DNA from 3 places in the Streptomyces sp. NPDC056628 genome. Region 3 is predicted to be linked to each of the others. Evidence: riboswitches for the same ligand, from Rfam matches in the RefSeq annotation. Region 3 holds a riboswitch; each other region holds the start of a gene.
The links. Region 3 has a riboswitch for cyclic di-AMP ahead of ACFRAC_RS30725 (M23 family metallopeptidase). Riboswitches for the same ligand answer to the same signal wherever they lie in the genome.

Region 1 (9,315 bases), on a different contig from region 3:
TCGCGCACGGCGGCCGCCGTCGCCGCCCCCATGTCCACCTCGTGGTCGAGCTGGACCACACCGATCGCGCCGAGGACCCGTACGTCCTTGACGCCCGGCAGATCCGCCGCGGACGCCAGACCGGACCGCAGCCCCGCCTCGATCCGCCGGACCTCGGCCTGCCAGTCCTGGCCCAGCAGCAGCTCGATCGACGCGCAGGCGACCGCGGCCGCCAGCGGGTTGCCCATGAAGGTCGGGCCGTGGGCGAGCACCGGCACCTCGCCGCGCGAGATGCCGTCCGCGACGCGTGCCGTGCACAGCGTCGCCGCCATCGTCAGATAGCCGCCGGTCAGGGCCTTGCCCACACACATCACGTCCGGTGTCACCGCGGCGTGCTCCGCCGCGAACAGGGCGCCCGTGCGCCCGAAGCCGGTCGCGATCTCGTCGAACACGAGCAGGACGTCGTGCGCGTCGCACGCCTCCCGCAGCACCCGCAGATACGCCGGGGAGTGGAACCGCATCCCGCCGGCGCCCTGCACCACCGGCTCGACGATCACCGCCGCCAGTTCGTCCGCGTGCCGCTCGATCAGCGACCGCAGCCGTTCGGCGTACGCCTCGTCGTACTCGGCCGGCGGCGCGTCGGCGAACACCTGGCGCGGGAGCACGCCCGCCCACAGCTCGTGCATCCCGCCCTCGGGGTCGCACACCGACATCGGCTGCCACGTGTCGCCGTGATAGCCGCCGCGCCAGGTCAGCAGCCGCCGCTTGCCGGGCCGTCCCAGCGAACGCCAGTACTGCAGGCACATCTTGACCGCGACCTCGACCGACACCGAGCCGGAATCGGCCAGGAAGACATGCTCCAGGCCGTCAGGCGACATGTCGACAAGGAGCTTCGCCAGCCGTACGGCGGGCTCGTGCGTGAGCCCGCCGAACATGACGTGGCTCATCTTCGCCAGCTGCTCGTGCGCCGCCTCGTTGAGGACCGGGTGGTTGTAGCCGTGGATGGCCGACCACCACGACGACATGCCGTCGACCAGCTCGCCCGAGCCGTCGGCGAGCCGCAGCCGCACCCCGCTCGCCGACTCCACGACGAGCGGTTCGGCGCGGCCCGGCATCGGGCCGTACGGATGCCAGACGTGCCGCCGGTCGAGGGCCAGCAGCTCGGGCACACCCAGGCCGGGCAGCTCAGGCATTGGGCGCGAGGTCCGTCCCGGCGCCCCGCCGGCGGACGGCGACCAGGTCGGTGCGCGGCTCGGCGGCCGGCGCGGGAGCGGCCGTATCGGGAGCGGACGTACCGCACACCCCGCCGTCCGCGTGCGATCCGCACCCGGCGCTCTCGTGGGACCCGCAGCCCGCGCTCCCGTGCGATCCGCAGCCGCCCCCGGCCGCGGTCGCCCGGTGCTCCGGCAGGGTCACCTGGTCGGCGCCCTCCACCTCGAAGCCGGCGTCCGCGATCATGTCCAGGTCGGCCTTGCCGGCCTGGCCCTCACTGGTGAGGTAGTCGCCGAGGAAGATCGAGTTGGCCAGGTGCAGCGCGAGGGGCTGCAGGGTGCGCAGGTGCACCTCACGGCCGCCGGCGATGCGCACCTCGACGTCCGGGCACACGAACCGCACCATCGCGAGGATCCGCAGACAGCGCTGCGGGGTGAGGTTCCACTCCTTGGCCAGCGGGGTGCCCTCGAACGGGATCAGGAAGTTGACCGGCACCGAGTCCGGGTCCAGCTCACGCAGCGCGTAGACGACGTCGACCAGGTCCTCGTCGCTCTCGCCCATGCCCGCGATCAGCCCGGAGCAGGCGGACAGACCGGCCGCGTGCGCCTTGTTCACCGTGTCCACCCGGTCGGCGTACGTGTGGGTGCTCGTGATCTCCCCGTACGTGGACTCCGAGGTGTTGAGGTTGTGGTTGTAGGCGTCCGCGCCGGCCTCGCGCAGCCGCTCCGCCTGCCCGTCCGAGAGGAGCCCGAGGCAGGCGCACACCTCGACGCCGTCGTTCTGGTCCTTGATGGTCTTGATGGTCTCGGAGACCCGGTCCACGTCACGGTCGGTCGGACCGCGCCCGGACGCCACCAGGCACACCCGTTTGGCGCCACCCGCCAACCCGGCGGCCGCGGCCTGGGAGGCCTCGTCCGGCTTCAGCCAGGTGTACTTGAGGATGCCGGCGGTGGAGCCGAGCCGCTGCGAACAGTACGAGCAGTCCTCCGGGCACAGGCCCGACTTGAGGTTGACCAGATAGTTCAGCTTCACCCTCCGGCCGAACCACTTCCGGCGCACCTTGCCGGCCGCGGCCACCACGTCGAGCAGGTCGTCGTCGGAAGTGGCGAGAACGGCGAGTGCTTCCTCGCGGGTCGGCAGCTCGCGCCGAAGCCCCTTGTCCACCAGCGTGTTCAGCAGGTCCATGGGAGGTGATCCTGACGTACGGAGGGGGCCCGAGCCAAGGTGAGTTTGCACAACCCTGTCGATTCGATGTGTGGGTATTGCCACACCGTGGGCGACGGGCCCGGCCGCTAGTGTCTGTGCACTGCCTACAAAAGCCCGGAGGAGCCATGGCGTTCGGCTGGATCGACGAACAGGCGGACCAGCGCCGCCGCGCCGGCCTGGTACGGACCCTGCGCCCCCGCCCCGCCGACTCCCCGCTCCTCGACCTCGCGAGCAACGACTACCTGGGCCTGGCCCGGCACCCCGAAGTGGTCGAGGGCGCGGCGCGCGCCGCGCGGACCTGGGGCGGCGGCGCGACCGGCTCCCGGCTCGTCACCGGTACGACGGAACTGCACGCGGAGCTGGAGCGGGAGCTGGCCGCCTTCTGCGGCTTCGAGGCGGCGCTCGTCTTCTCGTCCGGCTACGCGGCCAACCTCGCCGCCGTCACCGCGCTGGCACCGCACGGCTCGCTGATCGTCTCCGACGCGGGCAACCACGCCTCGCTCATCGACGGCTGCCGGCTGGCCCGCGGCACCACCCAGGTCGCCGCCCACGCCGACCCGGACGCCGTGCGCAAGGCGCTGCGCACGCACGACGGTCCCGCGGTGGTCGTCTCCGACACCGTCTTCTCGGTCGACGGCGACGCCGCCCCGCTGGCCGCCTACGCCGAGGCGTGCCGGGAGCACGGGGCCGGGCTGGTCGTGGACGACGCGCACGGCCTCGGCGTCCTCGGGGACGGCGGCCGGGGGGCTCCGCACGCGGCCGGTCTCGCGGCCGCGCGGGACGTCGTCGTGACCGTCACGCTGTCCAAGTCGCTCGGCAGCCAGGGCGGTGCCGTGCTGGGCCCGGCCCGGGTGATCGAGCACCTGGTCAACGCCGCCCGGACGTTCATCTTCGACACGGGGCTGGCTCCCGCGCCGGCGGGCGCCGCCCTGGCGGCCCTGCGGCTGCTGCGCCGTGAGCCGGAACGGGCGGCGCGGGCCCGCGCGGTGGCGGGCGAGCTGCACACCCGGCTGACGGCCGCGGGTCTGGAGGCGGTGCGTCCGGACGCCGCGGTCGTCTCCGTGCGGGCGCCGTCCCCGGAGGGGGCCGTGCGGTGGGCGGCCGAGTGCCGTGCGGCGGGTCTCGCCGTGGGCTGCTTCCGTCCGCCTTCCGTACCGGACGGCGTCTCACGGCTGCGGCTGACCGCCCGGGCGGACCTCTCCGAGGGGCAGATCGAACGCGCTGTACGGGTCATCGGTACGACACGACCATGAGTCGGCGTGACACGGCCGGGCGGCACCGGAGCGGGCAGAAGTGATCAGAAACGGTCAGGTCTGGAGCGCGGCCGTGAAACCCGCCCAGCTCTCGGGGGAGAAGAGCAGCGCGGGTCCTGCCGGATCCTTGGAGTCGCGCACGGCCAGCAGCCCGGTCCAGGGACCGGAGCGCGGCCGGGCCGTCTCGACGCAGTTGTTCGCGCCCGTGCTGTAGCTGCTGCGCAGCCAACGGGCGTCCGGTAGTTCGGTACTCGACCTGAGGTTCCGAGGCAGTGCGGTCATGGTGCCTCCTTACGCGCCGCCACCTATCGCGGCGATGAGATCCAGCGATTCCTCGGGCGAAAGGGCGTGGAGCCGAAGGGTGTCGAAGGCCTCCGTGTAGGCCTGGAGGTCTTCTTTCCGTTCGAGATAGAGGCTACTCGTCAAGTGGTCGAGAACCACAACGTCCAGATCAGAAGTGCTCGAAAATGAGAAGATAACGAAAGGCCCGGTGATGCCGACATGCTCACCGGCCGTGAACGGCAGCACTTGCAGGCTCACTTGGGGCAGCCGCGCCGCCTCCAGCAGGCGCTCCATCTGGCGCCGCATCACCTCGGGGCCGCCGACCTCCCGGCGCAGCACCGCCTCGTCCAGCACGGCGCTGAGCCGCAGCGGCGGATCGGCCCGCAGCACCTCCTGCCGGGCCAGCCGGACCGCGACCAGCGCGTCGAGCCGGTCGTCGGCGCCGTCGTCCGTCCCGCCCGTCGCCGCCCGGGTCACCGCCCGCGCGTACTCGGGCGTCTGCAGCAGCCCCGGCACCACGGAGGTCTCCAGCGTGCGCATCGCGCTCGCCTGGGACTCCAGGCTGATGAAGTCCCGGTAGGTCGGCGGCAGGACCCCGCGGTAGGCGTGCCACCAGTGGTGCCGGCCCGCCGCGTCGGAACCGGCCAGCGCCAGCAGCACCTCCCGCAGCCGGGCGTCCCGTACGCCGTAGGCGTCGAGCAGTAATCGCACATCGGCCGGTTTCACCCCGCTGGCGCCCGTCTCGATGCGGCTCACCTTGGACTGGTGCCAGCCCACCAGGCGGGCCGCCTCACCACTGGTGAGCCCGGTCCCGGCGCGCACCGCACGCAGTTCCGCGCCCAGTTTCCGGCGGCGGACCGCCGGGCCGTGCTGCATGGGCAACTCCTTACTCCGACCGGGCCGCCCGAATACGGTCTGCCGTCGCAGAGTTCACCGCTTCGAGCGACAGATATATGCACATCTTGGCGGATCGGCACCCGTGACCGTCGTGGTGATGGCAGTCTGGCGGCGAAGCACCAGTCCGGGACCGTACTCGAACCCTCCGCTCCGTGTCGGACTGCGGTCCCGTCGGAAAGGGACGACGTCGCCATGGCAGACCATCTGGAAGCATCCGTCACTCTGCCGAGCGATCCCGCCTCGGTCTCCGCGGCACGGTCCTACGTCATCACCACGCTCGCCGAGTGGGGGCTGCCGTCGGACACGGAGGCGGCGGAGACCATCCGGCTCATCGTCTCCGAACTCGCCACCAACGCCGTCCAGCACACCCTCGGGCAGTCGCCCACCTTCACCGTGGACCTCGAGCTCGACCGCGACGAGCACCTGCGCATCGGGGTGACCGACAGCCATCCGCGGTTCCCCAAACGGCTGCCGGCCGCCGTCCAGCAGGACAACGGCCGAGGCATGGTGATCATTCGTTGGCTGGCCGCCGAGTGCGGCGGCCGGATCCGGGTGTGGCCGACCCGCGAGGGCGGCAAGACGGTCTCCATCGAGCTGCCGTGGACCGTACCGGCCTCGCCGGTCGCGGTCGCGGCGCCGCAGGAGCCGTAGGAGCGCCGCGTGGCGCCGCACGACGCGCCGCGCGGCGCGTTCCGCCCCCGCCGGCCCCGGGAGGCCCCGGAGGCGCTGGAGGGCCCGGCCCGTGCCGGACGCCCTCCGCGCTCCGGGAGGGCGCCGGCGGGGGTGGGGGCGCCGTAGGCGCCCCGCGGGTCACTTGACCCGGCCGTACCAGACGCTCCTGGTCCAGATCTTCTGCAACCTGACCACGTCACCGCTCTTGGGGGAGTGCCAGATCTTGCCCTTACCGGCGTAGATGCCCACGTGGTAGACGTACGACCCCGAGTGGAAGAACACCAGGTCACCGGCCTTGCGGTGCGAGGCCGAGATGTGGCGGGTCTTGTTGTACTGCTGGGCCGCCGTGCGGGGCAGCTTCTTGCCGGCCTTCTTGAACGAGTACAGCGTGAGCCCGGAGCAGTCGAACCGGTTCGGGCCGGTGGCGCCCCACTTGTACGGCGACCCCTTCTTCGAGGCGGCGATCCGAAGTGCCTTCGTCGCCGGTGTGGCGGCCTCCGCCTCCGAGGTGAGACCGGGCGTCACGATCGAGCCGCCCACCGCGGCGAGAGTGAGGGCCGAGGCCGTACCGGCCCTGGCCATGAGCGACGGGACACGATTGAGCGCAGTCATGCGCAACCCTTCGTCAGCCGCCTGTGAAGGATGACCTGTCGGATTCGGGCTGGCGAAGTTGCCCGGCCGCGTCGCGGCTTCACCCCAAGGGTTGCTCGATTCGAACGAACGTCCGTACCGGCGACCCGTCTTGCTCGGGTCCTCCACTCCTGCCGATCCACTCCTGTCGACCGGTCATCCGGGCGGCGGCAGGACTCGGCGTCCGCCCGGATCGCCCCGCCGCTGCGGCGGGGGCTTGTCGTCAGTCAGGGATCTTGGCGCACGGAAGAACGAAAATCCCAACGGAACCGGGGATTTGTGGTGTTACTCACCACTCACCCGTTCGGGTGGACGCTACTGCGTTCGAGGAAGTGGCCAGGTGCCCGACGAGCCCCGGACCAGCGGCGGAAGGCTCAAATCCGGCTGTGCGTCCCGCCCGTGACGCAAGCCGTACGCGCGCACGGAAGGAGTACGGAATACGCCGATGGGGGGTACGCCGTTCGGTCCGTTTCGGCGTGGCGGCGGACGTCGCGGCGGCGGGCCGCGGGTCCGGATCGCGGCTGTGGCGCCGTCAACTGTCGGAGCGCGGCGGCGGCGTGACGCGGGCCGTGCGGCGCTCCCTGGCCAGGACGCGCAGCGCACGCTCCAGCGTGCGGGCGTGCGGCTCCGTCTCGCCCCGACAGTGCATCAGCGCCGGCGCGTCCCGGAGCGCGACCGCCTTGCCGGCGAGCGCCTGGGCGGCGCGCGGGCCCCGGTAGGTGTCGCCGTCCTTCGCCGGGTTGTTAGGGCCCAGCAGGCCCACGACTCCGGGTAACGGTCGATCAGCTCCGCCTCCGTGCGCGTCGGCGCGGGAAGGGGCGGCAACCCGGGTGGCGGCGTCCTCCGGTCACCGCCCCTCGTCCGGGGCGGTCGCGGCCGCGCGGTCCGGGGCGACGCGGTCCACCAGCCCGTCCCGCGGCGCCTCCTGGGTGACGCGTACGGTCTCGCGCTCGAGATCGGCGCCACCCGGGCGCGCGGGCGGCCGGTGTGCCCGGCGGGCGTTCCCTCCGTCCGGGACCGCACGCGGGCCGGCTCCTGGGTCTGCCTGGCGAGGTCGCGTCCGCCCCCCGCGCACCCCACCGCTTCGGCCTCACGGCGGAGCACCGGGGGCCGAAGCCCTCCTGAGTCCCCGGGTGGCCCCCGGGTGAAGGTCGGGCCGGGTCGTCCCCTGCCGCCTGTCACGTCTCGGACGCGTCGAGGCCGTGCGCCCCCGTCCGCTCCGGCGGGGGCGCACGGCCGGTTCGGTGGTTCCGCCGACGCGGGCGGGTCAGCCGACGGGGGCGGGCCGGCGGGCCGGGGCAGGGCTCGTCGTGGTCGCGTTCGCCTTGAGGCGGGCGCCCAGCAGGACCGCGCCGAGGCCCAGTGCGGCCCACCAGGTCAGGGTGAGGGCGGGGCCGGCCGACGCGGCGCCGTCGAAGAAGGACACCGAGCGCAGCAGGGTCGCGCCCGCGCCCGGCGGCAGCCACTGGCCGATCGTGCCGACCGGCTCCGGCAGCATCCGCGGTGCCGACGCCGCCCCGGAGAACGGGTTGCCGATGAGCATGACGGTGGCGGCCATGAGACCTGTGCCGGCCGGTCCGAGGAGGGCGCCGAGCCCGGCGACGGCGGCGCTGACGGCCAGGGTCATCAGGGTGAGCACCCCGGTCTCCGCCCACCGGTCACCCGTGAGGACACCCAGCCAGCTGTGCGCCAGCGTGGCCGCGACCAGGCCGGTCAGGGCGGCCGTGCCCACGAGGGCGCCCGCGGCGCCCAGGCCGCGCAGCCCCAGCAGGGTGACCCCGGCACCCGCCGCGATGCCCGCGAGGGCCAGCGGCAGCACGCTGGAGCTCAGCGCCGCCCCGCGCGGGTCCGTCTCGGGCGCCGGTACCACGTCGACGGTCTCCACCCGCGTCCCCTCGGCGGCCGCCTGCCCGGCCACCGCCTGCCGCAGCAGCTGGGCCACGGCCGGGCTCGCGGCGGACGCGGTCAGCAGCCGGGGGCCCTGGGGTGTCACGACGACCGCGCCATACACGTCCCGGTCCTGGATGGCGCGGTGGGCGGCCGGTTCGTCGGCGTAGCGGTGCACCTCGAACGCGCCGTCGTGGGCGGACAGCTGCCGCTCCACCTGCGTCACGGCCGACGCGGGGCCCGCCACCCCGAGCGGGAGGTCGCGCGGCGCGGTGCGGGCGGCCGGCCAGGCGAACGCCCACAGGGCGAGGGCGGCCAGCACGGGGACGAGCACGACCACCGCGACCAGGCGCCGGGATGCGGCCTTCCTGGGCGGTGTGGTGGCGGACGGCGAGGACATGGGAGCTCCCGTGATCTAAAAAGAAGGATCGTTCGTTTTTCTTAGTTCCACCGTGCTCGCGGCGGCCGGTGCTTGTCAAGAAGGAATGTTCGTTTTACGTTGAGGGCATGGCCCGCGTATCCCAGGAACACCTCGACGCACGCCGCCGCCAGATCCTCGACGGCGCCGCGCTCTGCTTCGCCCGCAACGGCTTCCACGCCACCTCGATGCAGGACGTGCTCAAGGAGGTCGACCTCTCGGCGGGGGCCGTCTACCGCTACTTCAAGGGCAAGGAGGAGCTGATCGGCGCGATCGTCGCCGAGGTGCTCGGCTCGGTCCACGCGGCGTTCGAGGAGGCCGCGCGGCAGAGCCCGCCCCCACCGCCGGACGAGCTCCTCGCCCACGTCCTCGGCCGCACCCTCGCCGAGCGCGCGTCCCTGGTCGTCGACGGCAGGCCCGCCTTCCCCCGGCTCGTCATCCAGGTGTGGGCGGAGACCCTGCGCAACGACGAGCTGGCCGCCGTCCTGCGGGAGGGCTACGGCTCGGTGCGCGGCGCCTGGGCGCGGATCGTCGAGGGGTACCAGGACGCCGGGATGATGCGCACGGACGTGGACCCGGACCACGTCGCCCGCACGATGATCGCCTCCGTGCTCGGCTTCATCGCCCAGCAGTCCCTGTTCGGGCCCGCGCCCGTCGAGGTCCTGCAGCAGGGGCTGCGCGCCCTGATGAGCATGCGGGACGGCGACCCGGGCCCGGCCGGCCCCGCGCGGGGTTAACGCGCCCGAAACGCGGCCCAACTAGCCTGCCCACCCACGCCACCGGGCCTTCGCCCGACGGCGGCGGCAACCGGACCCCGCACGGTCCGGAGCGAGGACTGTGAGGTGGGACGCCGTGCAACTGACCCCGCACGAGCAGGAG
Region 2 (9,315 bases), on a different contig from region 3:
CACCCCGGTGCCGCCGGCCCCCGGCGACTCCACGCCCGTGCCGCCGCCCCCGCAGCGCCCCGCGCCCGCCCGCATCGACCAGGTGCGCGCCGAACTCGACGAGCTCAGCGACTATCTGCGCCGCCAGGACGGCCGGCCCGACGGCAGCCGTGAGGGCGGGCTGTGACCGCGACGGCGGGAGGCGTCGTCTCCGGCCGCTACGAGCTGTCCACCCTCATCGGGCAGGGCGGCATGGGCCAGGTCTGGACGGCCTACGACCAGCGGCTCGACCGGCGGGTGGCGGTGAAGCTGCTGCGCCCCGACAAGGTGGCCGGGCAGGAGGCGGACGAGCTGCGCCGCCGCTTCGTGCGGGAGTGCCGGGTGACCGCGCAGGTCGACCACCCCGGCCTGGTCACCGTGCACGACGCCGGCAGCGAGGGCGAGGAGCTGTTCCTCGTCATGCAGTACGTCGACGGGGTCGACCTCTCCGCCCACCTCGCCGAACGGGAACCGTACCCGTGGCCCTGGGCGGTCGCGGTCGCCGCGCAGCTGTGCGCCGTGCTCAGCGCCGTGCACGCGGTGCCGATCGTCCACCGCGACCTCAAGCCGCGCAACGTGATGGTGAAGCAGGACGGCACCGTCACCGTCCTCGACCTGGGCGTGGCCTCCGTCATGGACACCGACACCACCCGCCTCACCCACACCGGCTCCCCGATCGGCTCGCCCGCCTACATGGCCCCCGAGCAGGCGATGGGCGGCGCCGTCGGCCCGTACACCGACCTGTACGCGCTCGGCGTCCTGATGCACGAACTGCTCAGCGGCGACGTGCCGTTCTCCGGCTCGACCGCGCTCGGCGTGCTGCACCGGCACCTGTACGAGGCGCCGCAGCCGGTGCGCCGGGCCCGCCCGGAGGTCCCCGAGGCACTGGAGGCGCTGGTCCTGCGCCTGCTGGCCAAGGACCCCCAGCACCGCCCGGCCTCCGCCCAGGAGGTCTACGAGGCCCTGGCGCCGCTGCTGCCCGGGCGCGGCACGCCCACCGGGGAACCCCTCGACCCCACCCGCCCCTTCCTGCGCCCCCACGCGCCCTGGCCGGACCGCGCCCGCACCCCCGCGCCCCAGCCGGCACCCGCCGCCCCGGCACCGCCCGCCGACGAGAAGGCCGACGTCGCGCGCGCCGTAGACGAGGTCAAGCGGCTCCTCGGCGAGGGCCGGATCACCCAGGCCGTCGACATCCTCGGCGCGATCCTGCCCGTCGCGGCCGAACAGCACGGCACCCACTCACCGGTCGTGCGCACCCTGCGCAAGCAGTACGCGGCCACGCTCATGGACGACGGCCAGTACCGGCGCGCCCTGCCCGAACTGCGCCGCCTCGCCGACGAACGGGCCTCCGAGGCCGGCCAGGCCGACCCGCAGTCCCTGCGCTTCCGCTACGACGTCGCCCAGTGCCTGGAACAGCTCGGCGAACCGGCGGCCGCTCTCGCCGAGTACCGCGCGCTGCTGCCGTACTACGAGAACCAGTACGTCTCCGGCGACCCCGTGCTCGCCCACGACGTGCGCCGCCGCATCGGGCACCTGCTGCTCGCCCTCGGCGACCGGCCCGCCGCCCACGACACCCTCGCCCGGCTCCTGATGGACGTCGAGCGCCTGCACGGCCCCGCCCACCCCCTCGCCGCGGAGGTCCGCCGCACCCTGCAGTGGCTGGGCCAGGTGCGCGGCTAGCCGCCCGAAGACGGTGCCGCGCCGTGTGACGGGTGCCCGAAGCCCGCGCGAATCGTTGGTCGAATGGGTTGGCCAGAGCGTGCCCACTGCCTACCATCGATCACCGCAAGACTTTGTGCACCGTCGCACAAGCGCCCCTCGGGAGGTCTCCTTGCACCGCCGCCGTCGTACCGCGCTCCTGCTCTCCGCCGCGCTCGCCGCGGCACCTCTGCTCACCGCGTGCGGAAGCGACGCGCATCCGGGCGCGGCCGCCGTCGTCGGAGACCAGCGGATCACCGTCGCCCAGCTGGAGAACCGGGTGAGCGAGGTACGCGACGCCCAGCGCGCGGCCGTCCCCGACGAGGCCGCCTACGCCCAGGTCGTCGCCAAGTCCGGCACCCTCCCGCGCGATGTGCTGCACACCATGGTCCTCGACCGGGTGCTGCACCGGGCCGCCCGCGACCACGGCGTGAGCGTCACCCGCAAGGAGGTCCAGGAGATGCGGGACGGCCTGCAGAAGCAGGTCGGCGGCGCGAAGGCGCTCGAGACGTCCTGGCTCCAGCAGTACGGCGTCCCGCCGCGGCGCCTCGACGACAACCTCCGGCTCCAGCTGGAGGCCCAGAAGCTGGCCACCGCGCTCGGCACCGACACCGGCAAGCCCGCCTTCTGGGACGCGCTGGCGGTGGCCTCCAAGAAGCTCGACATCGACCTCAACCCCCGCTACGGCACCTGGGACGCCCGCAAGAGCGCCCGCACCGACGCCAAGGCCCCCTGGCTGCGCGAGGTGACCGCACCGCAGCAGCCGGCGTAGCCGGCCGGTCCGGGGACGGCCGAAGGGCCGCACCCGGGGCGTGGGTTACGTTCGGAGCGTGAACGCAACCAGTCCCGAAGCCGCCCCCGGCCGTATCGTCCTGCTCACCACCAGCCACCGTGTCGCGCCCGGCCTGCTGTCCTGGCCGGCCTGGCAGGCACTGCGCACGGCCGACCGGGTGCTGTGCGCGGACGGCGCGCACCCGCAGCTGCCGTATCTGCGCGAGGCCGGGATCACCGTCGACGAGGCCGCCCCGACCGCCGAACAGCTGGTCGAGGCGTGCTCCGGCGGCCGGACCGCCGTGGTCGTCGCCACCGGCGAGGGCGAGCCCGCGCTCACCGACGGCCTGGCCCGACTGGCCGGCACCGGCCGGGTGCGGATGCCCGAGCTGGAACTGCTGCCCGCCTCGTACGACCTGCCCGGCGCCCGCCTCCTCGACCTCGTCCAGGTCATGGACCGCATCCGCGCCGAGTGCCCCTGGTCCTCCCGGCAGACCCACGAGGGCCTGGCCAAGTACGGCATCGAGGAGGCGTACGAACTGGTCGAGGCGATCGAGGACGGGGACCGCGACGAGCTGCGCGAGGAACTGGGCGACGTCCTGCTCCAGGTCGTCTTCCACGCCCGTATCGCCGAGGAGCACCCCGACGCCCCCTTCTCCGTCGACGACGTCGCCGGCGGCATCGTGGCCAAGCTCATCCACCGCCACCCCCATGTCTTCGGCGACGCGACCGCGACGACCCCCGAGGAGGTCCGCGAGCACTGGCTGCGGACGAAGGCCGAGGAGAAGCGGCGGGAGTCGGTGACCGACGGCATCCCGCTCGGCCAGCCGGGCCTGGCCCTCGCGGCGAAGCTGGCGTCCCGGGTCCGCACGGCCGGCCTGGACGTGCCGCTGCCGGCGGGGGAGGGCGTCGGGTACGACCTGCTCGCCACGGCCGTGCGGGCGGCGGAGGCCGGCGTCGACCCGGAGGCCGCCCTGCGGGTCGCGGCCCGGGCCTACCGGGACGCGGTCCGGGCCACCGAGGGCGTGTCCCCGTAGGGGGGTCTCTCGCCGATCATGCCCGAGCGACGGGGCGCCCCCCGGGGCCGATACGGTCAGGGGCGTGACCGACCAGCCCCACCGCCCCGCCCCCGCTCCCGGCGCTCCCGAGCTGTTCACCTGGGAGTTCGCCGGCGACCCCTACCCCGCGTACGCCTGGCTGCGCGAGCACGCGCCCGTGCACCGCACCCGGCTGCCCAGCGGGGTGGAGGCCTGGCTGGTCACCCGGTACGCCGACGCCAAGCAGACGCTCGCCGACAACCGGCTCTCCAAGAACCCGGCCCACCACGCCGAACCGGCCCACGCCAAGGGCCGGACCGGCATCCCCGGTGAGCGCAAGGCCGAGCTGATGACGCATCTGCTGAACATCGACCCGCCGGACCACACCCGGCTGCGGCGGCTGGTCAGCAAGGCGTTCACCCCGCGCCGCGTCGCCGCGTTCGTGCCCCGGGTGCAGGAGCTGACCGACCACCTCATCGACGGGTTCGCCGGGAAGGGGGAGGCCGACCTCATCCACGAGTTCGCCTTCCCGCTGCCCATCTACGCCATCTGCGACCTGCTCGGCGTCCCCCGCGAGGACCAGGACGACTTCCGGGACTGGGCGGGCATGATGATCCGGCACCAGGGCGGGCCCCGCGGCGGGGTCGCCCGGTCCGTGAAGAAGATGCGTGGTTATCTGGCCGATCTCATCCACCGCAAGCGCGAAGCCCTCCCCGACGCGCCCGCCCCGGACGAGGACCTCCTCTCCGGTCTCATCCGCGCCTCCGACCACGGCGAGCACCTCACCGAGAACGAGGCCGCCGCCATGGCCTTCATCCTGCTGTTCGCCGGCTTCGAGACCACCGTCAACCTCATCGGGAACGGCACCTACGCGCTGCTCACCCACCCCGCCCAGCGCGCCCGGCTCCAGGAGTCCCTGGCCGCCCACGACACCGCCCTGCTGGAGACCGGGGTCGAGGAACTGCTGCGCTACGACGGGCCGGTGGAGCTCGCCACCTGGCGGTTCGCCACCGAGCCGCTGACCATCGGCGGGCAGGACATCGCGGCCGGGGACCCCGTCCTGGTCGTCCTGGCCGCCGCCGACCGGGACCCGGAGCGGTTCGCCGACCCCGACGTCCTCGACCTCGGCCGGCGTGACAACCAGCACCTCGGCTACGGCCACGGCATCCACTACTGCCTCGGCGCCCCGCTGGCCCGGCTGGAGGGACAGACGGCCCTCGCCACCCTCCTGACCCGGCTCCCGGACCTCCGACTGGCCGCCGACCCGGCGGAGTTGAGGTGGCGCGGCGGGCTCATCATGCGGGGCCTGCGCACCCTACCGGTGGAGTTCACCCCGGTCGGAGGCAACCGTTCCGCTCCGCAAACGTGACATGCGCTCACCTCTGTGATCTTCACGTGATCTGCGCGGCATTAACTTGTGACAAGTGATCGTCTGCCTATACGTTCACCCATCAACGAAGGCACGCGGGTTCTGCGCGCCTTGGTCAGCGCTGTCTCGCGAAAGGTCCCCGCATGCTCTCCGGGAACGGTCGTCACCGTCGCCCCCGCCAGGCTCCGGCTCTTCTCGTCGCGGCCGGAGTGACCGGCTCCGCCATCGCCATCCCGCTCCTCGGCGCCACGGGCGCGAGCGCGGCGGACGGCAACGTGTGGGACAAGGTCGCCGACTGCGAGAGCGGCGGCTCCTGGAGCGCGGACACGGGCAACGGGCACTACGGCGGGCTCCAGTTGACCCAGGCGGACTGGGAGAAGTCCGGCGGTCTCGACTTCGCCGCCAGCCCGGACCTGGCGAGCCGTTCCCAGCAGATCGCCGTGGCGCAGGACATCCTCGCGCAGCGCGGGACGGGCCCCTGGGGCACCTGCGCCGTGCTCAACGGGCTCACGAAGAAGTCGGGAGCCATCGACCTCGACACCGGGGTCGCGGGGGACTCCCCGAGCGAGGTGTCCGGGTCGTCCGGCCTGCTTGACTCATCCGAATCCTCTGGCTCCTCCGGCGATTCGGCCCCCTCCGGCGACACGTCGGGCACGCCGAGTGCTTCGGCGGACGACTCATCCGAATCGCCCGGCAGCTCCACTTCCTCCCCTTCTTCGGCCTCCAAGGCCGATAAGTCCGGTAAGTCCGAGAGAGCCGGCGCGTCCGGCGGAGCGACGGTCTCGGAGTCGCCGGACAGCTCCCCCGTGGAGACGTTCGAGAGCGGCAATCGGGACAACTCCGGGCAGAGTGCGGGGTCCTGGAGCCTCGTCGACACCGCCGCGATCGAGGACGTGCCGACCGGTTCCGGACGTCACCGCGGCGCCAGCGCCGAGGAGTCCGCGGCCGTGGACGCCACCGCCGGCTCCTCCGGCCGCCACGCCTCCTACCGGGTCCGGGAGGGCGACACGCTCGCCTCCATCGCCGACTCCCTTGACGTCGACGGCGGATGGCGCGCGCTGTACGAGGCGAACAAGGCGGCCATCGGTGCCGACGCGAACAGCATCGCCCCCGGTCAGACGCTGGACGTCCCCACCGAATAACGGCCGAACAGGGCCAAATGAAGCGGCAGTTCACGCCCTGCTTTCATGGGTAATGTCCGTTTTGAATGGACTGAGAGATAGATCTCAGAAGCCTTGATCGTCTTTGAAAATCCCCGAGCGGCGTGTCTACGGTCGTGATCGCTCGCCACCAGCGAGCCCCGTCAGCCGTCACGCCGAATCCTGCCGACGGCCGTACGGGAACAGTCGTCGCGTCAAGCGCCGTAGGCAGGAGCGGGGGACCCAAGGTAAGCGCCGGGTCCGGAAGTCGAGGCCCTTCGGGGCCGGACGGCCGGAACCGGCTTGGGGTGAAGTCGCGCAGCACGCACCAGCGGTGCGCGACCGGGCAACTCAACCGGCCCGAACCCGACAGCTCACCTCGTAGGCGTCGGTGAGGGGATCTCTCCATGCTGTTCTCCAGCAAGGCCAAGCACCGTCGTCCGTCCAAGGCGGCCCGCGCCATCGCCGTCGTCGGCGTCACCGGCGCCGCCGCCGTCGCCGGCCCGCTGATGGCCGCCGGCAGCGCCTCGGCCGCCACCGCCTCCGAGTGGGACACCGTCGCCCAGTGCGAGTCCGGCGGCAACTGGTCGATCAACACCGGCAACGGCTACTACGGCGGTCTGCAGTTCTCCGCCTCGACCTGGGCGGCCTACGGCGGCACGCAGTACGCCTCCACCGCCGACCAGGCCACCAAGGCCCAGCAGATCGCGATAGCCGAGAAGGTCCTCGCCAGCCAGGGCAAGGGCGCCTGGCCGAACTGCGGCACCGGCCTGTCGAGCGCGGCCTACAACGGCTCCTCCGCCACCGGCGGCGAGCAGGGCACCCGCTCCACCGAGGAGAAGCCGGCCTCCCGCTCCGCCGAGCGTCCGGCCGCCGAGAAGAGCACCAAGACCGTCACCACCCCGACCGGCAAGAAGGTCAAGAAGGGCGACGGCGAGTACAAGGTCGTCAAGGGCGACACCCTCAGCACGATCGCCGCCGACCACGACGTCAAGGGCGGCTGGGAGAAGCTCTTCAAGCTGAACAAGGACATCGTCCAGGACGCCGACCTGATCTACCCGGGTCAGCAGCTCCACCTCAAGTAGGACCCCCACAGGCTCCCCGCCCCGGTGCGCGTTCCCCCGTACGCACCGGGGCGGGGTTCTGTGCGGATGCAGGGCCCGGTTTTTGTTCCGTTCGGAAACAATTCGCTCTCGGTTCCGTCCATAGAGCGGTCGACCGCTGGCCGAAGCCCCCGAGCCGGATAGGCTCGTCTCGCAGCACCCATCGCGGGCTGCGTACAGGCTTCACATCACGAAGGAGATGCTCGTGCCGTCCATCGACGTCGTCGTAGCCCGGGAAATCCTGGACTCCCGAGGCAATCCCACGGTCGAGGTCGAGGTCGGCCTCGACGACGGCAGCACGGGTCGTGCCGCCGTCCCGTCCGGCGCCTCCACCGGCGCCTTCGAGGCCGTCGAGCTGCGCGACGGGGACCCCAACCGTTACCTGGGCAAGGGTGTCGAGAAGGCCGTCCTCGCCGTCATCGAGCAGATCGGCCCGGAGCTCGTCGGCTACGACGCCACCGAGCAGCGTCTGATCGACCAGGCCATGTTCGACCTGGACGCCACCGACAACAAGAGCTCCCTCGGCGCCAACGCCATCCTCGGTGTCTCGCTCGCCGTGGCCCACGCCGCCTCCGAGGCCAGCGACCTGCCGCTGTTCCGCTACCTGGGCGGCCCGAACGCGCACCTGCTGCCGGTGCCGATGATGAACATCCTGAACGGCGGCTCGCACGCCGACTCCAACGTGGACATCCAGGAGTTCATGATCGCCCCGATCGGCGCGGAGTCCTTCTCCGAGGCGCTGCGCTGGGGCGCCGAGGTCTACCACACGCTGAAGAAGGTGCTGAAGAGCAAGGGCCTGGCCACCGGCCTCGGCGACGAGGGCGGCTTCGCCCCGAACCTGGGCTCCAACCGCGAGGCCCTCGACCTCATCCTCGAGGCGATCAACGAAGCCGGCTACGCCCCCGGCGAGCAGATCGCCCTCGCCCTCGACGTGGCCGCCTCCGAGTTCTACAAGGACGGCGTCTACACCTTCGAGGGCAAGGAGCGCTCGGCGGCCGAGATGACCGAGTACTACGCGGAGCTCGTCGACGCGTACCCGCTCGTCTCCATCGAGGACCCGCTGTTCGAGGACGACTGGGAGGGCTGGAAGACCATCACCGACAAGCTCGGTGACAAGGTCCAGCTCGTCGGCGACGACCTGTTCGTCACCAACCCCGAGCGCCTCGCCCGCGGCATCGAGGAGGGCGCCGCCAACGCGCTGCTCGTGAAGGTGAACCAGATCGGCTCGCTCACCGAGACCCTGGACGCCGTGGAGCTGGCCCAGCGCAACGGCTTCAAGTGCATGATGTCCCACCGCTCCGGCGAGACCGAGGACGTCACCATCGCCGACCTGGCCGTCGCCACCAACTGCGGCCAGATCAAGACCGGCGCCCCGGCCCGCTCCGAGCGCGTCGCCAAGTACAACCAGCTGCTGCGCATCGAGGAGATCCTCGACGACGCCGCGGTCTACGCCGGCCGCAGCGCGTTCCCCCGCTTCAAGGGCTGAGGCACGCACCTGTAGGAAGCGTCGTACGTACGTCCCCGTACTCGGTCCCGTACCGTGTGCGGGGACGTACGCGCGTTGAGACGGGAGGCGGGACATGGCCGTGAAGGACCGGGACCGGTTCTCCACCGCGACCAGGATCCGGTTGCTCGGGGAGCAGACGGCGGCCCGTGTCTACCGCTCCCAGACCAAGCGGCAGGCCCAGCGCTCCCGGCTCACCGGCCGCGCCGCGCTGCTCGCCCTGGTCGTGTGCACCCTCGTCGTGGCCATGGCGTACCCGATAAGGCAGTACGTCTCCCAGCGCGCCGAGATCGCCGACCTCCAACGGGAGAAGACCGCGACCGCCCGGCGCGTCGAGGAGCTGCGCGACCTCAAGGCCCGCTGGCAGGACGACGCCTACGCCGAGCAGCAGGTCCGGCTGCGCCTGCACTACGTGATGCCCGGGGAGACCGGCTACATCGTCGTCGACCCGGACGCGGCCAAGCAGTCGCGGACCGACCTGGGCGCGGCCCGCCGCCCCTGGTACACGAACCTCTGGGAGGGCGTCGACAAGGCCGACGCCGCCCGCAGCGAACCGAACCGATAGAAAGACAGGCATGGAAACGCCCCCGCCGCCCACCCCGCGCACCGAGCCCACCGACGCGGACGTCGAGGCCTTCAAGCAGCAGCTCGGCCGCCCCCCGCGCGGGCTGCGCGC
Region 3 (9,315 bases):
CGTGGCCACCTGCCCCCTGCACCCGACGCATCCCCATGCCCCCACCGGTGGCGCGCTGCGGCACGCGCACTGGTGGCAGCGGCGCTGGGTGCCCTACGCCGCGCTCAGCACCCTGCTGGCACTCTCCGGGCTCGTCATCCTGGCCCTGGTGCGCGAGCAGACCGGCACGGAGGGCTTCCTGGTCGGGCTCGGTCTCGCGGTCCTGCCCGTCCCGCTGCTCGTCGCGTCCTTCCGCTGGCTGGACCGGGTCGAGCCGGGCCCCTGGCGGAACCTGGTGTTCTCCTTCGCCTGGGGCGCCTGCGCGGCGGCGCTCATAGCCATCGTGGCGAACAGCTTCGCCACGAGGTGGATAGCGACCGCGACCGCGGACCCGTCCCACGCGGACACCCTGGGCGCGACGGTCATAGCCCCCGTCGTGGAGGAGACGGCGAAGGCCGCGGCCGTCCTGCTGCTCTTCCTCTTCCGCCGCCGGCACTTCAGCGGGCTCCTGGACGGTGTGGTGATCGCCGGGGTCACCGCCACCGGGTTCGCCTTCACCGAGAACATCCTCTACCTCGGCACCGCCTTCGGCACCGACCAGCTGTCCGGGGACAGCGGTATCGCCTCCGTGACCGCGGCGACCTTCTTCGTCCGCGTCGTCATGTCGCCCTTCGCGCATCCCCTGTTCACCGTGCTCACCGGCATCGGCTTCGGCGCCGCCGCGCTGTCCGGGGAGCGCCAGCGGGTGCGGCGCGTGCTCCTGCCGCTGTCGGGGCTGCTGCTGGCGATGGGTATGCACGCCCTGTGGAACGGCTCGTCGGCGTTCGGCGAGCTCGGGTTCCTCGCCGTGTACGCGGCTTTCATGGTGCCCGCGTTCGGGCTGCTGGTCTGGCTGGTGCTGTGGACGCGGTACCGCGAGCTGCGGACCGTGCGCGAGGAGCTGCCCGCCTACGCCGTCGCCGGATGGCTCTCCCCCGCCGAGCCGTTCGCGCTGGGCTCGATGCGGGACCGCCGGGTGGCCCGGCAGTACGCCCGCCGGCACGGGGGACGCCCCGCGGCCCGGGCGGTGGCCCAGTACGAGGCGTACGCCACCTCGCTGGCGTTCCTGAGGCGCCGGGGCCGCCGGGGCCGGGCCGGCGCGGACTTCGTGATCCGGGAGGGCGAACTGCTGAACGAGCTGTGGCGCCGCCGCGCGTGGGCCCGCCCGGCCCTGGAACACGCGCTCACGGCGCGCACCTGGCCGGCCCCCGCGTACCCGGCCCAGGCGCCCGGCCACCGGTGGCCGCAGCCGTATGCCCCCAACGGGCACGCCCCCGGTCAACCGGGCCCGACCTGGAACCCCTACCAGGTCTGACGGCTCAGTCGGACGCCTCCGTCAGCCGGCGCAGTTCGTCGTCCGTCAGGGTCAGCTCGGCCACGCCGAGCAGGGCGGGCAGCTGTTCCGTGGTGCGGGCCGAGGCGATGGGGGCGACGACCGTCGGGCGGGAGAGGAGCCAGGCCAGGGCCACCGTGGCGACCGGCACGCCGTGGGCGGCGGCCACCTCGTCCAGCGCGGCCAGCACCCGCCGCCCCCGCTCGGTCTCCGCGTACTGTCCGGCGCCCTGCGCACGTGGGCTGTCCACGGCGGCGCCCGGACGGTACTTGCCGGTGAGGAAGCCCGCCGCGAGCGCGTAGTACGGCACCGCGGCGAGGTTCTCCCGCTCCGCGAGGTCCTGGAGCGGGCCCTCGTAGGTGTCCCGGGAGACCAGGTTGTAGTGGGGCTGGAGCGCCACGTACCGGGCCAGGCCCTCGCGGTCGGAGAAGGCGAGGGAGGCCGCCAGCCGCTCCGCGGAGATGTTGGACGCGCCGATGTGCCGGACCTTGCCGGCCTTCACCAGTTCGTCCAGGGCGCCGATGATCTCCTCGACCGGCACCTCCGGCTCGTCGAAATGGGTGTAGTACAGGTCGATGCGGTCGGTGCCGAGGCGGCGCAGCGAGGCGTCGGCGGCCGCCTTGATGGTGGCCGCTTTCAGACCGCGGAAGTCGGGGTGCTGGCCGACCTTGGTGGCGATCACGACGTCGTCCCGGTTGCCGCGGGCCCTGAGCCAGTTGCCGATGACGGTCTCGGACTCACCGCCCACGTTGCCCTCGACCCACGCCGAGTACGAGTCGGCCGTGTCGATGAAGTTGCCGCCCGCCGCGGTGTAGGCGTCGAGGACGGCGAAGGAGTTTGCCTCGTCGGCGGTCCACCCGAAGACGTTGCCGCCCAGGCAGAGCGGGAAGACCTCGAGGCTGGAGGAGCCGAGCTTGCGCAATGAAGTCATGTAAGTCATCAACGACGGCGGCGGTACCGGCGATTCCGCTTCGGAGATGAATTCCGTGTGAAAGGGGCGATCCGGCGCACCGAGGACCGGCAGCCCTGACGTCGGGGGGTCGTCGTCAGGACCGCCGGGGATCAGGCGGGGAGGGTGCTCAGGGGGTGAGGCCCTTGCCGCGCAGCCAGGCCAGCGGGTCGATGCCGTTCGCGCTGCCGTCGGGGTGCACCTCGAGGTGCAGGTGGGCGCCGGTCACGTTGCCCGTGGCGCCGACGCGGCCGATGACGTCACCGGTGTTGACCTTCTGGCCGACGCTGACGCTGATCGAGGACTGGTGGGCGAACCAGATCTCGGTACCGTCGTCGAGGGTGAGCTCGGTCTTGTAGCCGTAGGAGCCGTCCCAGCCGGCGAAGGTGATCGTGCCGGAGTGGACGGCCTTGATCAGGGTGCCGGTCGGCGCGGCGAAGTCGAGGCCCGTGTGGTGCCCGGACGACCAGTAGGCGCCGGCCTCGCCGAAGGTCGAGGTGAGGGTGTACGAGGAGGTCGGCAGCGTGTACTGCTTGGCCAGCTCGGCGAGACGCTCGGCCTCGGCCTTCTTGCGGGCCTCCTGCTCGGCGGCGGCCTTCGCGGCGGCGGCCTTGTCCTTGGCCTCCTTCTCCGCCTTGGCGGCCGCCTCGGCGACCTCCTTCTCGGCGGCGGCGACGGCGGCCGCGGCGGCCTTGCTGTCGACCTGGTCCTGCTGGAACTCGGCCTGGGCGATGATCCGGCTGCGCAGCGCCTCACCGGCGTCGGAGCCGCTCCGGGCGGTCTCCTCGCCGGTCTCGCCCATGGTGCTGAGGGCGGTGGCGGTGTCGCCCGCGGCGGAGTCGTCGTCGGAGATCAGGGGCAGGTCGGGAAGGGTGATGGCGACCGGCGGCTTGCCGCTCTGCGCGGTGGCCATGCCGCCCGCGCCGACGGCCGCTATGACGCCGACACCGAGAACCGTGGAGCTGCGGGCGAGTCCCCCGCCGCGCTGCTTGGAGACGCGGTGCCTGCCGCGCACGGGGCGGAGGGATTCCGCGGTCGGGTTCCACTCCTCGAAGGGGCCGTCGTCGGTGCGGTCGTAGCCGAAGGTGTCGGCGGGGCGCTGACCGGGTACGAACGGGGCATGCGGAGCAGGACGGTTCGACGCCACGTGGGCGTACTCCTTTCCTTCCTTCTCGCCTACCGGGTTAGCTGACGGGTTCGGAGCAGGAAGGTCTCCTACGCGCGTATACGTGCCGTGATGTCACGGTGGTATCCGCGCGATTCACCCCAAGGTGGTGGTTCCCCGGTTCCTTCGCAGGATTCGGCGCGTGCGCACGGAGCCGCCTCTTGTGACGGCTGGGACGACCGCGCTGCGTTATCGAACGTTAATAGACGCGGGGTACGGATTCCAAGCCGTTCCACTTGATCATTAACGTTTTCCGGCGGGACTTACGGGTCACGAGCGGGCTAAATCGGGCGAGTTGCTCTCGTCGGTTCGTCCGCCCGTTTCTGATGGTGTGTCAGTCGTTATGCGGAGGGGATTCGTTCACTCACCGTCCGTGAGAGACGTCAGGGGCGGCGTACGGCCAGGAGGGCCAGGTCGTCCGCCATGCCGCCCCCGGAGTGACGGCGTGCCTGGGCCGCCAGCGTCCCGAGCAGCGCGGCCGGTTCGCGCAGCGCGTCGGCCCGCCCCGCCAGAGCCTGCTCGGGGTCGTAGAACCGGCCTGTGCGGTCGCGTGCCTCCGACAGCCCGTCGGTGTAGAGCAGCAGCGTCGCACCGCTCGGGAACTCGGCCTCGTCGGCCCGGTCGGGCCAGGTGCCGAGCCCGCCCATGCCGAGCGGCAGCGCGGGGTCGCTCGCGGGCAGCGGCCGCACGGCTCCGTCGGCGTACAGCAGCAGCGGCGGGGGGTGCCCCCGGTTGACGACACGCACCTTCGGAGCGCCGTGCGGCAGTTCTGCGAGGACGGCGGTGGTGAAGCCCTCGCGGGGGTCCCCTCCGTCGCTCCGGCTGCTCGCGCGTGCCAGGGCCCGCTCCAGCCGCTGCGCGACCGCCTCCAGGGTGTTCTCCTGCTCGGCGGCCTCCTGGAAGGCCCCGATCACGGCGGCGACGGCGCCGACCGCGCCGAGGCCCTTGCCGCGCACGTCGCCCACGATCACCCGGACGCCGTGCGGGGTGTCCTGCACGGCGTACAGGTCACCGCCGATGGAGGCGTCCTCCTGGGCCGCCTCGTAGCGCGCGGCCACCTGGAACCCGCCGACCCGTTCGGCCGGTTCGGGCAGGAGGGCGCGCTGGACGGCCTCCGCGACCCGGCGGGCGGAGGCCAGGCGTTCGCCGCTGCGGCGGACGAGGACGTTGATGACGACGGCGAGGGCGGAGACGACGACCACGGTGACCAGTTCGGTGACCGCCCCCACCGTCTCCAGGCCGCCGACGGTGAACCGCACGACGAGCAGCGCGCAGACGGCGGCGGCCCCGGTGCACACCGTGCCGCGCAGCGAGTAGAGGGGGGCGGCGACGAGAGGCGCGGCGGTGAGGAAGGGGGCGCCGGAGAACGCGAGGGGGGCGGCGAAGTCGTAGGCCAGTCCGGCCGCGATCAGCAGGGCGGGCAGCGCCCGCACCGACCGGCGCACGTACGAGATTCGCCCTTCCTCCACCTGACCAGGGTTGCCGAAGCGGTGGCGGCGGGCGAGCGGGGTCGTCCGACCGGGGGGACATGGCCGGGAGACAGGGCCGGGAACGGGCCCGGAAAACACTCAGGGCCGGAACTGATGAGTTCCGGCCCTGAGCCTTCAGTAGCGGGGACAGGATTTGAACCTGCGACCTCTGGGTTATGAGCCCAGCGAGCTACCGAGCTGCTCCACCCCGCGTCGTTGTGTCCATAGTACGCCATCTTCGGGACCCGCCGTACACGCCCTTGCGCGGGCCCCCGCCGGACGGTGTCAGGGCGCCAGGTGGGCGTTGGGAGCCGCGGCCCGGCCCGCGTACTCGGGCAGCACGAGCACGTCCACTCCTTCGGCGGCCAGCATCCCGCTGCCGTCGGCGTCGGTGACGAAGGTGTCCGGCTCGCGCCAGGCCGTCACCACCCGCCGCACCCCGGCCGCCAGGATCAGCCGGGCGCAGGGGGTGGGCCGGGAGGCACGGTGCGTGCAGGGCTCCAGGCTGCTGTAGACGGTGGCGCCGGCCAGCCTCGGGTCGCCGGGCGCGATCTTGGCGAGGGCCGCCTCCTCGGCGTGCACGACGGGGTCGCCGGCCTCCCGGGAGTGGCCCCGCGCCAGCTCCGTGCCGTCCGCGGCGACCACGACCGCCCCGACACTGAACGCGGTGGGCGAGGGCGGGCACTGTGCGGCCAGGTCGCAGGCGAGGGCCAGCCAGTGCCGGTCCGCGGCGGCCGGGAGGACGCCGGTGCCGGGGGCGGTCGGCTCGTAGCGCGTCAGCACCACGTCCTCGATGCGCCGGGTCTCCACCAGCCGGAGCCGGCCCTCCTGGTACCCGCCGGGCCCGAAGAGCCGGGGTGCCCGGGGGTCGCCCACGAACAGCGGCGCGAGCACCAGCTGCAGCTCGTCGGCGAGCCCCTGGCGCAGCAGCTGGGTGTGGACGGTGCCGCCGCCCTCCACCATCAGCCGCTCGACGCCGCGCGCCTCGCGCAGGTGGGTCAGCAGGGCCCGCCAGTCCAGCTCGTCGCCGAGGGCGACGACCTCGGCGGCGACGGGTTCCTCCCGCAGCCGGCGCGCGCCCTTCTCCGTCGTGTAGACGACCTTCTCGCCGCCGGTGTGCCAGAAGTTCGCCGCCGGGTCCAGCTCGCCGGACGCGCTGACGGTGACCTTCAGCGGGTAGGCGGGCTTGCCCCGCGCGGTGCGGGCGGCGCGCCGCTCGGCCGAGTTCACGAGCAGCCGGGGGTTGTCCGCGCGGATGGTGCCGGCGCCGACGAGGACGGCGTCCACGGAGGCCCGCACCTCGTCGACCCGGTCGAAGTCGGCCGGACTGGACAGCAGCAGCCGGTCGGGGCCGGTGTCGTCGAGGTAGCCGTCGAGGGAGACGGCGGCGGACAGCAGGACGTAGGGGTACGACGGCATCGGCGCGCTCTCCCGCTCGGCGATCGGGGCTTGGGGCTTGGTTCAAGTTTGAAACAACCTACACTGGACACATGACGACTCGCTGGCTCACTCCCGAGGAGCAGCGCGCCTGGCGCGCCTACATCGCCGCCGCCGCGCTCGTGGAGGACGCGCTGGACCGGCAGCTCCAGCAGGAGGCCGGCATGCCCCATCTGTATTACTCCATTCTCGCCACCCTGTCCGACGCCCCGGAGCGGCGGCTGCGCATGACCGACCTCGCCGAGCGGCTGAAGATCACCCGCAGTCGGCTGACGTACGGCGTCTCGCGGCTGGAGAAGGACGGACTGGTGCGGCGCGAGGACTGTCCCGTGGACAAGCGGGGCAGCGTCGCGGCCCTCACCGACGAGGGGATGCGGCTCCTGGAGCGCGCGGCTCCCGGACATGTGGACACCGTACGGTCGCTGATCTTCGACCGGCTGTCCCCGGAGCAGGTCGGGCAGCTGGAGGAGATCTTCACGGCGATCGGCTCGGGCCTCCAGGGCGACTGCGGCCACGCCACCGGGGACGAGGTGCCGTGGCGCCGGCGCGCATCGAAGCCGTGCTCGTGACGCACGCCGCAGGAACGGGTGACTCGGAGTCATTGCTTCAAACTTCAAGCACGGGATAAGGTCACTCTCCCTAGCTGCTTCAAATCTGAAGCAGAAAGCCGCACGGAACCCGGAGACCCGTATGCCCGACTCCACCGCAGCCGCCGCCCAGCGCGCCCGTGTCCGGGTCCCGCTGCGCTTCCAGGACGGCTACACCGCCGACGCCGAACTGGTCACCTTCCACGGCCTGACCGACGGCCTGGAGCACGTGGCCGTCGTCCTCGGCACCCCCGAGCCCGGCACCACCCCCCTGGTCCGCCTCCACTCCGAGTGCCTGACCGGCGACGTCTTCGGCTCGGCCCGCTGCGACTGCGGCCCCCAGCTGCGCGAGGCCGTCGAGCGCATCGCACAGCGCGGCGGCGTGCTGCTGTACCTGCGCCAGGAGGGCCGCGGCATCGGCCTCTACAACAAGCTGGACGCCTACGCCCTCCAGGACGAGGGCCTCGACACCTACGCCGCGAACGCCGCGCTGGGCCTGCCCGAGGACGCCCGCGACTACACGGCGGCGGCCCAGATGCTGACCGCCCTCGGCATCGGCGAGCTGGACCTGCTCTCCAACAACCCCGACAAGGCCGACCAGTTGCGCGCCCTCGGCATCCTGGTCCACCACCGCGTCCCCACCGGCGTCTTCGCCACCCCGGACAACGTCCGCTACCTGCGCGCGAAGGTCCTCCAGACCCAGCACACGCTGCCGCTGGGCGACCTGGCGGGGGCGAGCCCGGCCTAAGGGCCGCACCCTGGGCCCCCGGGATGCGGGATGATCACCCCCGGCCCGCAGCACCGCCCGCCGGCGCCTGGAAACCCCGTCCGGCCCGGAGGAGTTGCCCGTCCGGCAACGTCACCGCTGTCCGCCCGGCGTGGTTCAGAGGCGGAGCAGTCGTTGGGTGATCTCCCGGTACTGCCTCAGCGCGAGGTGGAGTTCGGCGGTCTGCGTTTCGGGGTCCTGGTCCTCCCAACCCGCGCGGAGGGCACGCCGCTGTTCGGCGAGGACGGCCATGAGCTGGGCGGTGGCTTCGTCGAAGGCGCCTTCGGCCTCCTCCAGTGACTCACGCGGAGCGTCGGGGAACGTGTTGAGTGCCCGCCCGAGGCGCCGGACGATCTTGTCCCGCTCGTCCGACGGGAGCAGCGGTGCCGGGCCGGAGGCGCGGCGTTCCGCGGGGCCGCGGTGCTGGTCCGCGGGCTGTTGGGCGCGTGTCTGGTCGTACATCGAGTGTCGCTTTCCCGTGCGTTGTGCCGGTTTCCCGTGCGTCGTGCCGGTTTCCCGGAGCGGCGCGGCGCTGGGCCGTGCCACCCGCCGACGTCCGGCGTCGACCCCTGTCAGCGCGATGCCGCCTGCGAAGCAGACGCGGTTGTCACGCGGCCTGGAGTACGGTGGCGAAGACGGGGCGCTTTCATTTCGTATGCCGGAACTCGGCCGGATCGGATCACCCATTCGTGTTCCAGCCGTCGCGTTCCAGTAGGTCCACCAGACCACATTCCTTCACTCTTTACAGCATTTACAGCACGCCACCCGTCCTGTGGGCAGCCCCTGACTCCGGCCGCGCCATCCGCAGCAGGGCCGAGGAGCCCCGGATACCGATCAGCCCGATCCGTCGCACACCGCCACGCCCCCGGCCGACCGTGACATCCGCGCCGTGGCCCACGCCTTCCCGGCGCCGTGCGTCCTCGCCCTCGGCTGGGTGCGCGACGCGTGCGCCGGCCGAGCCCTGCCCGCGTCATGGCCCACCGGCCCGACGCCGACCACCCACCCTCGTACGGCAGTTGGCAGGAGCCTCCATGACAACCGCACCGCAATCCCCGCTTCCCTCCCATCCCCGCCTTCGTCTGCGCCTGGCTCCTCACAGTGGCATGCCCCGGCCCGTCGACGGGGCGTGGTGGCCCCGCTCGTACGACCTGATCGCCGAACTCCCCTGGCTGCTGGCCGGGTTGCCGCGCGCGTGGGGCCACATCACCAGCGTCACGGTCAACGGGGCGACCTGGCCCGCGGTGCCCGGCCGGATACTCGTCTCCAACCAGGTCGTACGGCTGCACAGGACCCGCCCGGCATCCGCCACGCACACCATCGTCCTGCTCGCGCCCGGCCAGGGACGCTGGGACCTGGTGGTCGTGCCGCCCGATACGACCGAGGAGGCCGCGGAACCGCTCATGGCGGCCGCGGCGGACGGTCAGGCGTGAGCTCCGCGACCCGACGGGCGACCCCGGGTGAGGAGGCGACGACGCGGGCCTCGGCGTGCCCGTCAAAGGGGCCGATCGCCGTCGGCCGTGGGAGTACCGTGAGAGAAAGGAGGAAGCGACTCGGCTTCCTCGTTCTCGGCAGGCAGGCGAGTGCGATGTCC

Region 1: another riboswitch for cyclic di-AMP. It lies ahead of ACFRAC_RS03905 (C40 family peptidase); the one in region 3 lies ahead of ACFRAC_RS30725 (M23 family metallopeptidase).
Region 2: another riboswitch for cyclic di-AMP. It lies ahead of ACFRAC_RS12355 (transglycosylase family protein); the one in region 3 lies ahead of ACFRAC_RS30725 (M23 family metallopeptidase).

What each region holds. Positions count from the first base shown of each region.
Region 1 covers NZ_JBHTWG010000002.1:112,354-121,668, forward strand. Annotated here, with positions in the region: gene ACFRAC_RS03875 (adenosylmethionine--8-amino-7-oxononanoate transaminase) at 1-1,172, opposite strand, end outside; gene bioB (biotin synthase BioB) at 1,165-2,376, opposite strand; gene ACFRAC_RS03885 (8-amino-7-oxononanoate synthase) at 2,523-3,650, shown strand; gene ACFRAC_RS03890 (DUF397 domain-containing protein) at 3,705-3,932, opposite strand; gene ACFRAC_RS03895 (helix-turn-helix domain-containing protein) at 3,942-4,808, opposite strand; gene ACFRAC_RS03900 (ATP-binding protein) at 5,022-5,480, shown strand; gene ACFRAC_RS03905 (C40 family peptidase) at 5,640-6,113, opposite strand; cyclic di-AMP (ydaO/yuaA leader) riboswitch at 6,117-6,324, opposite strand; partial or broken gene ACFRAC_RS03910 (hypothetical protein) at 6,664-6,956, opposite strand; gene ACFRAC_RS03915 (ABC transporter permease) at 7,399-8,418, opposite strand; gene ACFRAC_RS03920 (TetR/AcrR family transcriptional regulator) at 8,526-9,173, shown strand; gene ACFRAC_RS03925 (urease subunit gamma) at 9,289-9,315, shown strand, end outside.
Region 2 covers NZ_JBHTWG010000007.1:90,149-99,463, reverse strand. Annotated here, with positions in the region: gene ACFRAC_RS12385 (hypothetical protein) at 1-166, shown strand, start outside; gene ACFRAC_RS12380 (protein kinase) at 205-1,698, shown strand; gene ACFRAC_RS12375 (SurA N-terminal domain-containing protein) at 1,850-2,488, shown strand; gene ACFRAC_RS12370 (nucleoside triphosphate pyrophosphohydrolase) at 2,547-3,524, shown strand; gene ACFRAC_RS12365 (cytochrome P450) at 3,589-4,893, shown strand; gene ACFRAC_RS12360 (transglycosylase family protein) at 5,037-6,035, shown strand; cyclic di-AMP (ydaO/yuaA leader) riboswitch at 6,243-6,435, shown strand; gene ACFRAC_RS12355 (transglycosylase family protein) at 6,440-7,117, shown strand; gene eno (phosphopyruvate hydratase) at 7,341-8,621, shown strand; gene ACFRAC_RS12345 (septum formation initiator family protein) at 8,716-9,204, shown strand; gene ACFRAC_RS12340 (DUF501 domain-containing protein) at 9,215-9,315, shown strand, end outside.
Region 3 covers NZ_JBHTWG010000037.1:37,754-47,068, reverse strand. Annotated here, with positions in the region: gene ACFRAC_RS30735 (PrsW family intramembrane metalloprotease) at 2-1,333, shown strand; gene ACFRAC_RS30730 (aldo/keto reductase) at 1,338-2,282, opposite strand; gene ACFRAC_RS30725 (M23 family metallopeptidase) at 2,431-3,447, opposite strand; cyclic di-AMP (ydaO/yuaA leader) riboswitch at 3,459-3,616, opposite strand; gene ACFRAC_RS30720 (PP2C family protein-serine/threonine phosphatase) at 3,849-5,033, opposite strand; tRNA gene ACFRAC_RS30715 (tRNA-Met) at 5,074-5,147, opposite strand; gene ACFRAC_RS30710 (dihydrofolate reductase family protein) at 5,220-6,353, opposite strand; gene ACFRAC_RS30705 (MarR family winged helix-turn-helix transcriptional regulator) at 6,425-6,940, shown strand; gene ribA (GTP cyclohydrolase II) at 7,062-7,706, shown strand; gene ACFRAC_RS30695 (hypothetical protein) at 7,842-8,186, opposite strand; gene ACFRAC_RS30690 (DUF5994 family protein) at 8,756-9,154, shown strand; gene ACFRAC_RS30685 (DUF5994 family protein) at 9,310-9,315, shown strand, end outside.